4 regions of the Rahnella sp. CG8 genome follow, and region 1 is predicted to be linked to each of the others. Evidence: predicted binding sites of a transcription regulator. Region 1 holds the regulator's gene; each other region holds the start of a gene.
The links. Region 1 encodes PurR, which represses purine synthesis genes. Its sites were predicted from a motif close to CANGCAAACGTTTGCNTG; they were not measured.

Region 1 (3,487 bases):
CGCTATCAGCATGCCCAGCAAACGGCGATGACCAAACTGATGCATCAGGTAGGAAAACCATATCGCTGGGGCGGAACCTCGCCGAATACCGGTTTTGATTGCAGCGGCTTAGTCTATTACGCCTACAAAGATTTGATCCGTATTAAAATGCCACGCACAGCGAATGAAATGTATCACCTGCGCGATGCGGCTCCGGTCAAACGCGGCGAACTTGAAAGCGGTGATCTGGTGTTCTTCAGAATCAATAACCGCGGCGCTGCAGACCATGTTGGTGTTTACGTGGGGAACGGCAAGTTTATTCAGTCTCCAAGAACGGGCGAAGACATTAAAATCACCTCTCTCGGCGACGATTACTGGCAAGATCATTATGTGGGTGCACGCCGGGTAATGACGCCGAAAACGATCCGATAATAAACAATTCGTTAAGTCTGAAGTTTCGCTAATCAGCCATTGAATAGCATTTAACGAAGAGTTTCTGCAGGGAAGAGTATCGGCGGTAACGGCCACTGCGTAAAATTGAAAAGGGCGATTCCTGTAACAGGAATCGCCCTTTTTTATAGCGGTTCACTTACTGAATCAGTTCATCACCGCAGTGAAGCTGAAAGCGATAATCATAAGCAAAGCGCATACCGTGGTGATCAACGATAATTTCAGGTTGCTGTCCATCAAACCCCCCTTTCGGATCAAATTGTGGCATTTTTTAAGCCACACTAATTGTGTGCCAGCGCATTTTCGCATAATTAACATTTAAAATCTTGTGCTGAATGACAATGTATCCCTGAGAATTTTACTTCCACTTTCCTGCATTATAAGAGAAAATTGTCGGTTAACACGCCTGTGTGCCGGTTGATTTCACCCGAGAGCATTTCACGCCTCATTCTGAAGAATCCACCCAACGATTTCACTGCCCTTTTAGAAGCCAGCAGTGAGATCCACGCAAGCAAACGATTAACATAATGCTAACGTGCTGAAACACGTGAGTTCAGGAGTCATTGTTTACATGGCAACGATTAAAGATGTCGCAAAGCGCGCTGGCGTTTCCACTACAACCGTGTCGCACGTCATCAATAAAACACGTTTCGTCGCCGAAGAAACCAAAGAAGCGGTTCTCCTTGCAATCAAAGAGTTACATTACTCGCCGAGTGCTGTAGCCCGCAGTCTGAAGGTCAATAACACCAAAACGATCGGTCTGCTTGCCACCTCCAGCGAAGCGCCCTATTTTGCCGAAGTGATTGAAGCCGTAGAAAACAGCTGCTTCTCCAAAGGCTATACGCTGATTTTGTGTAACTCGCATAATAATCTGGAAAAACAACAAGCCTACCTGCAAATGCTGGCGCAAAAACGCGTCGATGGCTTGCTGGTGATGTGCGCGGAATATCCTGATGAGTTGCTCAATATGCTCGAGGAGCACCGTTCGATCCCAATGGTGGTCATGGACTGGGGCGAAGCGCGTAAGAACTTCACCGACAGCATTATTGATAATGCTTTCGAAGGGGGTTACATGGCCGGGCGTTATCTGATTGAACGCGGTCATCGTGATATTGGGGTGATCCCGGGCCAACTGGCACGTAATACCGGCGGTGGCCGCTTCCAGGGTTTTGTGAAAGCACTGACTGAAGCCAATATTCCGCTGCGTGACGAATGGGTGGTTCAGGGCGATTTCGAGCCGGAATCGGGCTATCAGGCGATGCATAAAATTCTGATGCAGAAGCACCGCCCGACTGCCGTATTCTGTGGTGGCGATGTGATGGCAATGGGCGCAATCTGTGCCGCAGACGAACTGGGCCTGCGCGTTCCTCAGGATATTTCCGTGATCGGTTACGACAATGTGCGTAACGCCCGTTACTTCTCCCCCGCGCTGACAACCGTGCATCAGCCGAAAGAACGTCTGGGTGAAATGGCCTTTACCATGTTGCTGGACAGAATTGTCAGTAAGCGTGAAGAGTCTCAGACCATTGAGGTGCATCCGAAACTGGTCGAACGCCGTTCCGTAGCCGATGGTCCGTACCGCGATTACCGCCGTTAACAGATATCGAACGCCTGCAGATGCAGGCGTTTTTTTCTAATCACGCAGCCATTCCTGATTCATGGTTTCTGTATCGCCCATATATTCCAGCAACCAGGCCAGCGAGGGTGACGGATTGCTTTGATCCCACGTCAGGCAACACGGGCTGTCGGGAAACGTATTTTCCAGCGTCAGCACCTGCAACTTTTTCTGTTCTATCCACGGCGTGACGCGATGAACCGGCATCATACCCACGCATAAGCCTTCGGTCAGGCATTCCAGCGCACAGGTCCAGTCTGGCACGACCAGCCGCCGCTGGTTATCAAGCGTCCATGTATCCCGCTTAGGCAATGTCCGGGAGGTGTCTTCCAGACAGAGTGCAGGATAAGGCCGCAACTCATCATCATTCAGCGCGCCGGATAACTGAGCCAGCAGATGTTGCGGGCTGACGACGCAATGCCAGTCCATAAATCCCATGTCACGAAAACTGAAGCCCCCGCCAACCGGTACCGCGCGTGTAGCACCGATCGCCACGTCTGCCCGCCCGTCAACCAGCGCATCCCAGACACCATTAAACACTTCTGAGTGAATAATGAGTTCGGTGTCCGCAAAATGGCGGTAGAAATCGAGCACCAGACGCCGTGTCCGTGCGGGTTTTACAATCCGGTCAACCGCCACACGTAATTCGCCGCGCCAGCCGTTCGCCACCTGCTGACACTGCCGGCGCGTGGCTATCATTTTTTTTGTCAGAATCCGCGCTTCATCGACAAAAACCTTTCCCGCAGGCGTCAGTACCACGTCACGATGGCGACGCTCAAACAACGGCACGGCCAGCCACTGCTCAAGCTGACGGACGGTATAGCTGATAGCAGAAGGCACGCGGTGCAAATCTTGCGCTGCCGCACTAAAACTACCTGTTCTTGCCACGGCATCTACCACTTCAAGGGCGTATTCTGACCACATAATTCAGCCTTCAATATTTTTGATAGCAGAGTGCAAATATTAGCGTTTCACAAGCCTGTTATCAAAGCGTTAAACTCCGCCTCCGGTATGTAATCTGCATCACATCATCTGCAATAAATAAATTAACGAGACGATAATGAAACCCTCCTTTGGATTTATGCTCTATCTTGCGGGACTGAGCATGCTGGGCTTTTTAGCCACTGATATGTATCTGCCTGCGTTCAGCGCCATGCAAACCAGTCTGACGACCAGCCCCGGGATGATCAGCGCAAGTCTGAGCATTTTCCTCGGCGGATTTGCTCTCGGTCAGTTGTTATGGGGGCCGTTGTCAGACAGGATCGGCCGTAAACCGGTATTGCTTCTTGGTCTGACACTGTTTGCGGTCGGTTGTCTGGGCGTTATCTGGGTTGAGAATGTACGCGCCCTTCTGGCCCTGCGCTTCTTACAGGCGATGGGGGTTTGTGCCGCCGCAGTCACCTGGCAGGCAATCGTTGTTGACCGTTTCTCTGCCGATGTGGC
Region 2 (3,487 bases), on a different contig from region 1:
GCCAAAGGTGTATTGGTTACGCAAATTTTGCTGACTCACGGACATCTTGATCACGTTGGTGCCGCAGCAGAACTGGCTGCGCACTATCAGGTACCGGTTATCGGACCACAAAAAGAAGATGAATTCCTGCTGGATGCGTTACCGACCCAAAGCCAGATGTTTGGCCTCGACCATTGTGACCCGCTGACGCCGGATACCTGGCTGGAAGAAGGGGATTCAGTGGGTGTTGGTGAAGAAATCTTATCCGTGTTGCATTGCCCAGGCCATACGCCGGGGCATATTGTCTTCATCAATGATAAAGCGCGAATTGCCGTTTCTGGTGATGTGATTTTCAAGGGTGGCGTAGGCCGCAGTGATTTCCCGCGTGGTGACCATCAGGCGCTGATTCATTCCATCAAAACGAAATTATTACCGCTCGGCGATGACATGGTCTTTATTCCCGGTCATGGCCCGATGTCAGACTTTGGTTATGAGCGTAAAACGAACCCGTTCCTGCAGGATGAAATGCCGGTCTGGTAATTACGTTTGCTGCTTATCAGCAAAAAACAAAAAGCCCGTCAGGTATCCTGACGGGCTTTTTTAATTGAGCAACACTGCTTATCTTTTACAGTACGGCGACGATGGCTTCACACAGCGGTGCCATATTTTCGAGCGTGATGCCGGCAACGTTGATACGGCCGGAGTTCACCGCGTACACGCCGAATTCATCACGTAAACGCAATACCTGATCTTTGGTCAGGCCGCTGAAAGAGAACATCCCGTTCTGGTTAATAATAAAGCTGAAATCCTGTTGAGCGCCTTTTTCCTGCAAGGTGCTGACGAATAGCTGGCGCATACGATGGATACGCAGGCGCATATCGCTTAGTTCCTGCTCCCACAGCGTGCGCAAAGCTTCGTTACCCAGTATGGTGGCTACAACCGCAGCACCGTGTGACGGCGGGTTGGAGTAGTTTGCACGGATAACCGATTTCATTTGGCTGAAAGCGCGACCGGCAGTTTCTTCATCGGCTGCGACTAACGTACAAGCACCTACGCGTTCATTGTATAAGCCGAAGTTTTTCGAGTAAGAACTGGCGACCAGCAATTCCTTATGTTTTGCCACGAACAGGCGCAGACCCGCCGCATCTTCTTCCAGACCTTTTGCAAAGCCCTGATAGGCGAAGTCGAACAACGGTAACCAGCCGTTGCTCACCGACAATTCTGCCAGCTGTGCCCATTGTTCTTCCGTAGGATCGATACCGGTTGGATTGTGACAGCAGCCATGGAACAGCACCACGTCGCCTGCTTTCGCTTCGCTCAGGCTTTTCAGCATGCCATCGAAATCAAGGCTGTGATTTGCAGCGTCATAGTAATTGTATTCCACAACTTCCAGACCGGAAGCAGAGAACACACCTTTATGGTTCGGCCAGCTCGGATTACTGACCCACACGCGTCTGGCGCTGGTTTGTGTAGCGATGAAATCTGCTGCGATACGCAAAGCGCCGGTGCCGCCCGGAGTCTGTGCGGTGCGTGCCCGTTTATCAGCAATAACCGTGCTGTCTTTGCCAAACAGCAGTTCCTGTGTACAACGGGCAAAATCAGGCAACCCGTCGATACTCAGATAGGTTTTAGTGGTTTCATTTTCCAACAGGAACTGTTCGGCTTTTTTCACGCTGGCCAGAACCGGCGTTTTACCTGTTTCGTCTTTATAAACACCAATCCCCAGATTGATTTTATTAGAGCGGTCGTCAGCGCGGAAAAGATCGGTAAGACCCAGGATAGGGTCAGCAGGTGCTGCAGTGATTTTTTCAAACATGTCGGAAAATTCCATAGCCTGATATTACGAAAGAGGTCATCAGGGTAACGCCAGCGCCCCCTTTTGCCAACCGTTTGCGGCAAAAAGAAAACAGAGTTGTGAGAAGGCGTGGGAGATTAAAATATTTTATAGGCGAGGGTGGAAAAGCGGTATTTTCAAGACTCAGAAATGCAAAAGGCAGAGCCGAAGCTCTGCCTTGATATCCACTTTGATGCGCCCGTAAGCGCATCGTTAAGTGATATTAGAACTGGTATTGCAGACCAACACCCACGATGTCGTCAGTGCTGCGACCCGCTGCTTTGGTGTAGCTGTTGTCGTCCAGCAGGTTGATTTTGTAGTCAACATAGGTAGACATGTTTTTGTTGAAGTAGTAGTAAGTACCAACTTCTACATATTTAACCAGGTCAGCATCGCCGCCAGCGTAGGTAGAACCGTTGTTGGTGAAACCGTTCAGGCTCTTACCTTTAGACTGCAGGTATGCGATAGATGGGCGCAGACCGAAATCGAACTGGTACTGAGCAACAACTTCGAAGTTCTGAGTTTTGTTAGCAATTGCATCCGGGTTACCGTAATCGGTGGTGTTACGTGATTCACCGTAGAAGGTTGCCAGGTACAGGTTGTTAGCGTCGTATTTAGCGCCGAATGCGTATGCGTCAGCTTTGTCGCCAGTGCCGTCTTGTTTCTGAGTAACAGTACGGTTAGAAGAGAAGTAAGCACCAGTAATGCTAACACCTGAGTTGCCGATAGCGTAAGCGGCAGAAGTACCCCAGCCGTCACCATTGGAATCAACTGCGCCACGACCATCACGACCTTCGTCGTTTTTGCCCTGGTACTGTACAGCGAAGCTCAGGCCATCAACCAGACCGAAGAAGTTGCTGTTACGGTAAGTTGCCACACCGTTAGCACGACCAACCATGAAGTTGTCGTTGTTCTGGTACATGGTGTCATCGCCATAGATTGGCAATTGGTCGGTGTAGGACATTACGTCGTAGATTACGCCGTAGTTACGACCGTAGTCGAAAGAACCTGCATCACCAAATTTCAGACCTGCGAAGCCCAGACGAGTTTTGTTGCCTTCATCGCCAGCACTTTCTGCATGGTTAGCCTGAACGTTGTATTCCCACTGGCCGTAACCGGTCAGTTGGTCAGTAATTTGAGTTTCGCCTTTGAAGCCGAAACGGACATAGGTCTGGTCGCCATCGTCGCCAGCATTGTCAGAGAAGGTGTGACGTGCGTCAACTTTACCGTACAGATCCAGTTTGTTGCCATCTTTGTTATAGATCTCAGCTGCATTAGCTGCACCAGCAACTAACAGAGCAGGGATTACCACTGCAAGAATATTGCGCTTCATCATTATTATTACCCTCATTGGTTTTATTTGGACACCTGCCACTGCCTAAATAATTCTTTACGGAACTATTCACGAAAGTTTGGTGTCTCCTGTGTCTGAACGCACTATTCCATCCGTGGTGAGCTTAATCCACAGCGAAAATGCTACTAAATTACTAAATATGTTTCAGCAGGAAAGAATGTATTTCAAAATGTGTATTTTACGGAACTTTGTGACAGGGATCTATCTTTGAAAATGACTAAGGCCAGCAAAGCTGGCCTTAGTTTTGTAACTATTATGTTAATTAAAAATAGTTTAATTAATTAGAAGGTTGCACTACGTGGTGTACGTGGGAACGGGAT
Region 3 (3,487 bases), on a different contig from region 1:
GGATATGCAGCAGGCAGAACGACTGGCGGCATCGGAAAAGGATCGCGCCGAAAACCTGATGATTGTCGATTTGCTGCGTAACGATATCGGCCGCGTGGCGACACCCGGCAGTGTGCGGGTGCCGGAGCTGTTCGTTGTGGAGCCCTTCCCCGCCGTCCATCATCTGGTCAGCACGATCACCGCCCGGTTACCCGAAACCTGTCACGCCAGCGCCTTACTGCGTGCCTGTTTCCCCGGCGGCTCCATTACCGGTGCGCCCAAAGTGCGTGCCATGGAAATTATCGAAGAACTTGAACCGCACCGGCGCAACGGCTATTGCGGCAGCATTGCATATCTGAGTTGCTGCGGCACGATGGACAGCAATATCACCATCCGCACATTGCTCACCGCACAGGGCAAAATTTACTGCTGGGCGGGTGGCGGGATCGTCGCTGACAGTCAGGAACAGGCGGAATATCAGGAAACTTTTGATAAGATTGCCCGTATTCTGCCTGAATTAGGAGAAATACAGCCGTGACGCTGCTGGAACAACACGCGCCCTTACAGACGTTTTCACCTGCCGTGGAAGATTTCATCCTGCGTTTTCAATTGCAGCAGCCGCGCCTGCCTGCTGCGGCGTTGCGCGGAACCCGCCACGCCGCTGTGTTGATCCCGATTATCTGCCGTCCGGAACCGACCCTTTTACTGACGCGCCGCTCCGATCAGTTGCGTAAACACGCCGGCCAGGTCGCCTTTCCCGGTGGTGCAGCAGATGCTTCCGATGCCTCGATTATTGCCACCGCATTACGCGAAGCGCATGAAGAGGTCGCGATCCCCCCTGAACAGGTTCATATATTAGGCACACTGTCGCCGCAGGACAGCAGCAGCGGTTTTCAGGTCACGCCGGTTATCGGGCTGTTGCCTGTTGATGTACCACTGCATCCCGCGGAAGATGAAGTCGCCGAGTTGTTTGAAATGCCGCTGCGGGAAGCCTTTGATCTCGCACGTTATCACCCCCTGGATATTCACCGCAGAGGCACTCATCACCGGGTTTATCTGTCCTGGTATCAGCAACAATTTGTCTGGGGGCTGACGGCGGGAATCATCCGTCAGTTGGCCCGGCAGGTTGAAGTCTGAGCTCAGTGATTACATTACGATCACACTTTTGCATCAAATAAGTTTATTTCATGCGAAAAATGAAACTTTTGCCTCTCAGCCCTTTTAAACTATAAGTCTATCCATAAGAACAAGAGACCCGTCCATAAGGGCTGTCTCTGGTGTTGGTTCATTTATGGAAGCCAGGGATCCCGTTCCCTGCCGCAATCTATTACAGGAGTATTCGACGTGATTAGCGTTTTCGACATGTTCAAGGTCGGGATTGGCCCTTCCAGTTCCCATACTTTGGGCCCGATGAAAGCAGGCAAACAGTTCGCTGATGACCTGCTGGAAAAGGGCATGATGCCTGCCGTTACGCGTGTCGCCGTGGACGTTTTTGGTTCTTTGTCTCTGACAGGTAAAGGCCACCACACAGATATCGCCATTATTTTAGGTCTGGCGGGCAATCAGCCAGATACCGTCGACATCGACGGCATTCCGCATTTTATCCGCGACGTTGAGCAACGTGAGCGTCTGCCGCTGGGCGGAACCCAGCATGAAGTCGATTTCCCACGTGATACCGGTATGGTGTTCCGCGGGGAGAATTTACCGCGTCACGAAAACGCCATGCAAATTCACGCTTTTGCTGGCGACAAGATGATTTACAGCAAAACCTATTACTCGGTCGGCGGCGGCTTTATCGTTGATGACGAGCATTTCGGTCAGCCTGTGCTGGATGAAGTGGCGGTGCCGTACAGCTTTAATTCGGCCAGTGAAATGCTGGCAAAATGTAAGGAAACCGGGCTGTCATTATCCGGCCTGGTGATGAAAAACGAGCTGGCGCAGCACAGTAAGCAGGACATCGAGCAGTATTTCGAGAAAATCTGGCACACCATGCAGGCCTGTATCGATCGCGGCCTGAATACCGAAGGCGTTCTGCCTGGCCCGTTGCGGGTGCCGCGTCGTGCTTCTGCCCTGCGCCGGATGCTGGTGTCTAACGACAAACTTTCCAGTGACCCGATGAACGTGATCGACTGGGTGAATATGTTTGCCCTCGCGGTTAACGAAGAAAACGCGGCAGGCGGACGTGTCGTGACGGCACCCACCAACGGCGCATGCGGCATTGTGCCTGCGGTGCTGGCGTATTATGACCAGTTCATTCAGTCGGTCAGCCCGGACATTTATCTGCGTTATTTCCTGAGTTCCGGTGCTATCGGTATTCTGTATAAAATGAATGCGTCGATTTCAGGCGCTGAAGTGGGCTGTCAGGGTGAAGTTGGCGTAGCCTGTTCAATGGCGGCGGCAGGCTTGACGGAATTGCTTGGCGGCAGCCCGGAACAGGTGTGCGTTGCGGCCGAAATTGGCATGGAACACAATCTGGGATTAACCTGTGACCCTGTTGCCGGACAGGTTCAGGTACCGTGCATCGAACGTAATGCCATCGCGTCAGTGAAAGCCATTAATGCCGCCCGTATGGCATTACGCCGCACCAGTGAGCCGAGAGTTTCACTGGATAAAGTCATTGAGACAATGTACGAAACCGGTAAAGATATGAATTCCAAATATCGGGAAACCTCGCGTGGCGGTCTGGCGATTAAGGTTCAGTGCGACTGATCCGGTCGAAAAGATGACCTCTTCCTGCGGTATTTTCAGGTTGTATTAATTTCAACCAATTTACCGCAGGAAATACCACCTGGCCGGTAGCCGGCAGCAATAAAACCTTCGCTAACAACAACCTGTTGTATTATCAATACATAATGGTAGTGAGACTTGCATTATACCCTGCAGGTGCGGCATGCTGATTTCCGCCTGATTTCCCCTGTCCGGGTCCCCCTTATTACGTCTGCGTAAATGTCGGAAATGGACAGGAAAAACCTCAGTGACACTGTCACCTGTATGTTTTTTTTTCGATTTGAACAGAGAAATATAGGGAGTTTGCCGCTACTCAAACTGAGCGCCCGACGATTTACAGCTACTCTCTATAAAAACGAAATGGCTGTTACGCATCGGTAACCCTTTAAAATAATAATTTTGAGCCTGCCTTTAACTCGGGATAAAAGGATTAGAACGATGCTGTTCTCCCAGACCGGACTCGCGAAGTATCGCTACTATCGCATTGCCCTCGCCAGTGCAATGGGGATATGTACGCTGCTTCTGACGCTGGGCATTCGTATCTACGAACAAGCCCAGGTTATCGCCGAAGATCAAAAACGGGTGGCTGTTCACACCGTTGAAAAACTGGAAAAATTGCTTGAACCCGCTTCTCCGGCCGGCAAAATTATTCCTTTCGACCAGACACTCGCCTGTAAGGCACAGCAACCTCTGTTGCAACAAACCGTCGCCCGCATGCAAACATTACGTTCAATCAGTCTCGTCAGCAACGGCACCATTGTTTGTTCAAGCCTGGTAGGCA
Region 4 (3,487 bases), on a different contig from region 1:
TTCTTGGCACCAACGTCAACGCCGCGCGTCGGTTCATCGAGGATCAGGACTTTCGGCCGCGTCATTAATCCACGGGCAATTGCCACTTTTTGCTGATTACCGCCGGAAAGCAGGCCGATGGTCTGCATCATCGACGGCGTTTTGATATTGAAGAGGCGGATGAAATCGCCGACAGCCTGCTGTTCTTCCGCATGTTTAAGACGTCCGCCAGCGTGGCTGAAATAACGCAGCGCCGTCAGCGACATGTTTTCTTTCACTGACATGCCCAGAACTAAGCCATCGCGCTTGCGGTCTTCAGAGATATAAACAATGCCGTTTGCCAGCCCGTCCTGCGGTGAGTGTGTCACCACTTCGCGGCCATCGAGCGCCACATAACCACTTTTACGCGGTAAGGCTCCGTAGAGAATTTTCATCAGTTCGGTACGGCCTGCGCCCATCAGACCGGAAATCCCCAGAATTTCGCCGCTGTACAGATCAAAGCTGACGTTATCCACGCCCGGTCCGCTGACATCGCGTACCTGCAAACGCAGCGCACCGCGTTCATGATTAATGCGCGGGTATTGCTCTTCGAGGCGACGGCCCACCATCATTTCAATCAGCGTGTCTTCTTCAAGCGAACTGACCGGCCGCTCTGCAATAAACTGCCCGTCACGGAACACCGTCACGTCGTCGCAGATTTCGAAAATTTCTTTCATGCGGTGGGAGATATACACCACACCGCAACCGGCGGCTTTCAGTTCCCGGATCACGTTAAATAAAGAAGCGGTTTCGGTATCGGTCAGGGCATCCGTCGGTTCATCCATAATGATGACTTTGGATTCAAAGCTCAGCACTTTGGCAATTTCGACCATCTGCTGGTCGCCGATGGATAAATCGCCTACCAGCCGGTCGCTTTTGTAACGCAGATTCAGGCGCGCCAGCAGTTTATCGGCCTCGGCATACATCTTTTTCCAGTTGATGCGGCCAAAACCGTTCACAAACTCACGGCCCAGGAAGATATTTTCAGCAATCGTCAGTTGGGGGATCAGGTTCAATTCCTGATGAATGATACCAATCCCGGCTTCCTGAGAGGCTTTAGGGCCACTGAAAACCGCTTCCTTGCCAAGAAAATGCACTGAGCCGGCATCTTTCTGATAGATGCCGGTCAGCACTTTCATCATGGTGGACTTGCCCGCGCCGTTTTCTCCCACCAGCGCCATTACACGTCCCGGATAGACGCTGAGCGCCGCGCCGGAAAGTGCTTTTACGCCGGGAAAGGCTTTATCAATGCCTGTCAGTTGCAGCAAAGGTTGCATAAAGGCCTCAGAAGGTTACGCCAGCACACAGAATAACGTTCGCATAAGGCGAACATTCCCCGCTGCGGATCACAGCCCGACTTTTTTCGCTTTGTGCTTTGAATGACTCATGACTGACGTAATCCAAAGCAATGGTGTTTCCCTGGTGTTGTTCGAGTTGTGTCAATTGGGCGAGCAACGCTTCATGGAGTTGAGGATTTTTAGTGAGGATTTCCTCGGCGAGGATAGCCCGCTCAACCTGCATCTCATGTGTCACTACCTCTAAGACTTGTAAAAAGGTGGGAACTCCCTGGGTCAGGGCCAGATCGATGCGTTGGCAAGCTGCTGGCACCGGAAGTCCGGCATCGCCAATAACCAGCTGATCGGTGTGACCTAACCGGGCAATAACATGTGAGATTTCGGCATTTAACAGCGGTGACTTCTTCATTGTGAACTCCTACAGCGAAACGTTTCGCTCACCGATGAGTTTATAAAGATCCCCGGCCATCGCAACGGAGTTATGATGGAATTGTGATCAGCGTCGAAACGTTTCGCTGAATAATTAAGAAACCGCAGGGAAATTTGAGTTAGTCGTTTCAGAAAGGAGAAAGAGAAAATAAAACAGGGCACCCGAAGGTGCCCTGCGAGCAGTAGAAATGAGGATCAGATTTCTACCTGCGTACCGAGTTCGATTACGCGGTTCGGCGGAATTTCAAACTGATCTGGCGCGCGTAAGGCGTTGCGGCTGAGCGCCATAAAGAGTTTGCCACGGAAGTAGAGATACCAGGGGCGCTTGGTCAGGATCAGTGATTCGTGCGACATAAAGAATGACGTTTCCATCATCCGGCACGGCAATCCTTCCAGACCGCAACGGTGGAACACTTCCTCCACGTTCGGCGTTTCTTTAAATCCGTAGCTGGCGACCACACGCCAGAACGTCGGCGAAAGCTGTTCGATGGTGACGCGCCGGACGTTATGTACATAAGGCGCATCTTCGGTGCGTAACGTCAGCAGTACCACACGCTCATGCAACACTTTGTTGTGTTTGAGATTGTGCAGCAACGCAAACGGAATGACGTTGATGGCGCGCGACATATACACAGCCGTACCCGGAACACGCACCGGCGGGGATTTCTCCAGAGAGGCGATCATCGCTTCCAGGGAATTCCCATGCTCGTTCATGCGGCGCATAAGGCGGAAGCGCTCGCTTTTCCAGGTCGTCATAACGATAAACATGCCCAAACCCAGCGTCAGCGGCAACCAACCGCCGGAGAACAGTTTAGTAGCGTTCGCCGCGAACAGCGGGATATCCATAAACAGCAGACCGATCAGCAAAAGCCCGACCAGGAAAGGTTTCCAGTGCCAGTTTTTGAGTGCCACCGTACAGGAAAGAATACTGGTCAGCACCATCGTACCGGTCACTGCGATACCGTATGCCGCTGCCAGATTGCTCGAATGCTCGAAGCTGGCGATAACGATAACCACCGCAAAGTACAGCAACCAGTTAATGGCCGGGATGTAAATCTGGCCTGCTTCCATTTCTGAAGTGTGGATGATGCGCATTGGCGGTAAATAGCCTAAACGCACAGCCTGACGCGTCAGGGAAAACACACCGGAGATAACAGCCTGAGACGCGATAATGGTGGCCAGCGTTGCCAGCACCAGTAACGGGATCAAAGCCCAGTCAGGCGCCAGCAGGAAGAACGGGTTTTTAATCGACTCCGGATCTTTGAGCAGCAATGCGCCCTGACCGAAGTAGTTCAGCACCAGAGAAGGCAGCACCACGGTGAACCAGGCCAGACGGATCGGGAATTTCCCGAAGTGGCCCATATCCGCATACAGCGCTTCCACACCGGTAATCGACAGAACGACCGCGCCAAGTGCCAGGAAGGAAAACGACTTATGCTCGATAAAGAAGTTAACCGCCCACATCGGGTTCATGGCGCGAAGTACTTCAGGGTTCTGCATGATGCTGTTCACGCCGAGAACAGCCAGCGTCAGGAACCACAACAACATCACCGGCGCAAACAGTTTGCCCACGATGCCGGTGCCGTGTTTCTGAATAATGAAAAGCAGCGTCAGGACAGTAATAGATAAGGGAACGATATAAGGATCAAGTGAAGGTGCTGCGATTTCCAGACCTTCCATCGCGGAAAGAACAGAAATAGCCGGAGTGATCACCACTTCACCATAGAAGAAACTTCCGCCGATCA

Region 2: the regulator PurR is predicted to act here: its motif matches at 1,859-1,876, upstream of HGO41_RS02535 (amino acid aminotransferase).
Region 3: the regulator PurR is predicted to act here: its motif matches at 1,279-1,296, upstream of HGO41_RS20770 (L-serine ammonia-lyase).
Region 4: the regulator PurR is predicted to act here: its motif matches at 1,735-1,752, upstream of rbsD (D-ribose pyranase).

Annotation. Positions count from the first base shown of each region.
Region 1 is NZ_JABAED010000023.1:65,716-69,202, reverse strand. Features, by position in the region: gene HGO41_RS19440 (C40 family peptidase) at 1-411, shown strand, start outside; gene cydH (cytochrome bd-I oxidase subunit CydH) at 577-666, opposite strand; gene purR (HTH-type transcriptional repressor PurR) at 1,001-2,026, shown strand; gene punR (DNA-binding transcriptional activator PunR) at 2,063-2,968, opposite strand; gene punC (purine nucleoside transporter PunC) at 3,105-3,487, shown strand, end outside.
Region 2 is NZ_JABAED010000002.1:116,950-120,436, reverse strand. Features, by position in the region: gene HGO41_RS02540 (MBL fold metallo-hydrolase) at 1-519, shown strand, start outside; gene HGO41_RS02535 (amino acid aminotransferase) at 605-1,795, opposite strand; gene ompC (porin OmpC) at 2,037-3,149, opposite strand; gene asnS (asparagine--tRNA ligase) at 3,449-3,487, opposite strand, start outside.
Region 3 is NZ_JABAED010000027.1:28,376-31,862, reverse strand. Features, by position in the region: gene pabB (aminodeoxychorismate synthase component 1) at 1-517, shown strand, start outside; gene HGO41_RS20775 (CoA pyrophosphatase) at 514-1,116, shown strand; gene HGO41_RS20770 (L-serine ammonia-lyase) at 1,324-2,688, shown strand; gene HGO41_RS20765 (EAL domain-containing protein) at 3,145-3,487, shown strand, end outside.
Region 4 is NZ_JABAED010000010.1:5,203-8,689, forward strand. Features, by position in the region: gene rbsA (ribose ABC transporter ATP-binding protein RbsA) at 1-1,295, opposite strand, end outside; gene rbsD (D-ribose pyranase) at 1,303-1,722, opposite strand; gene kup (low affinity potassium transporter Kup) at 1,938-3,487, opposite strand, start outside.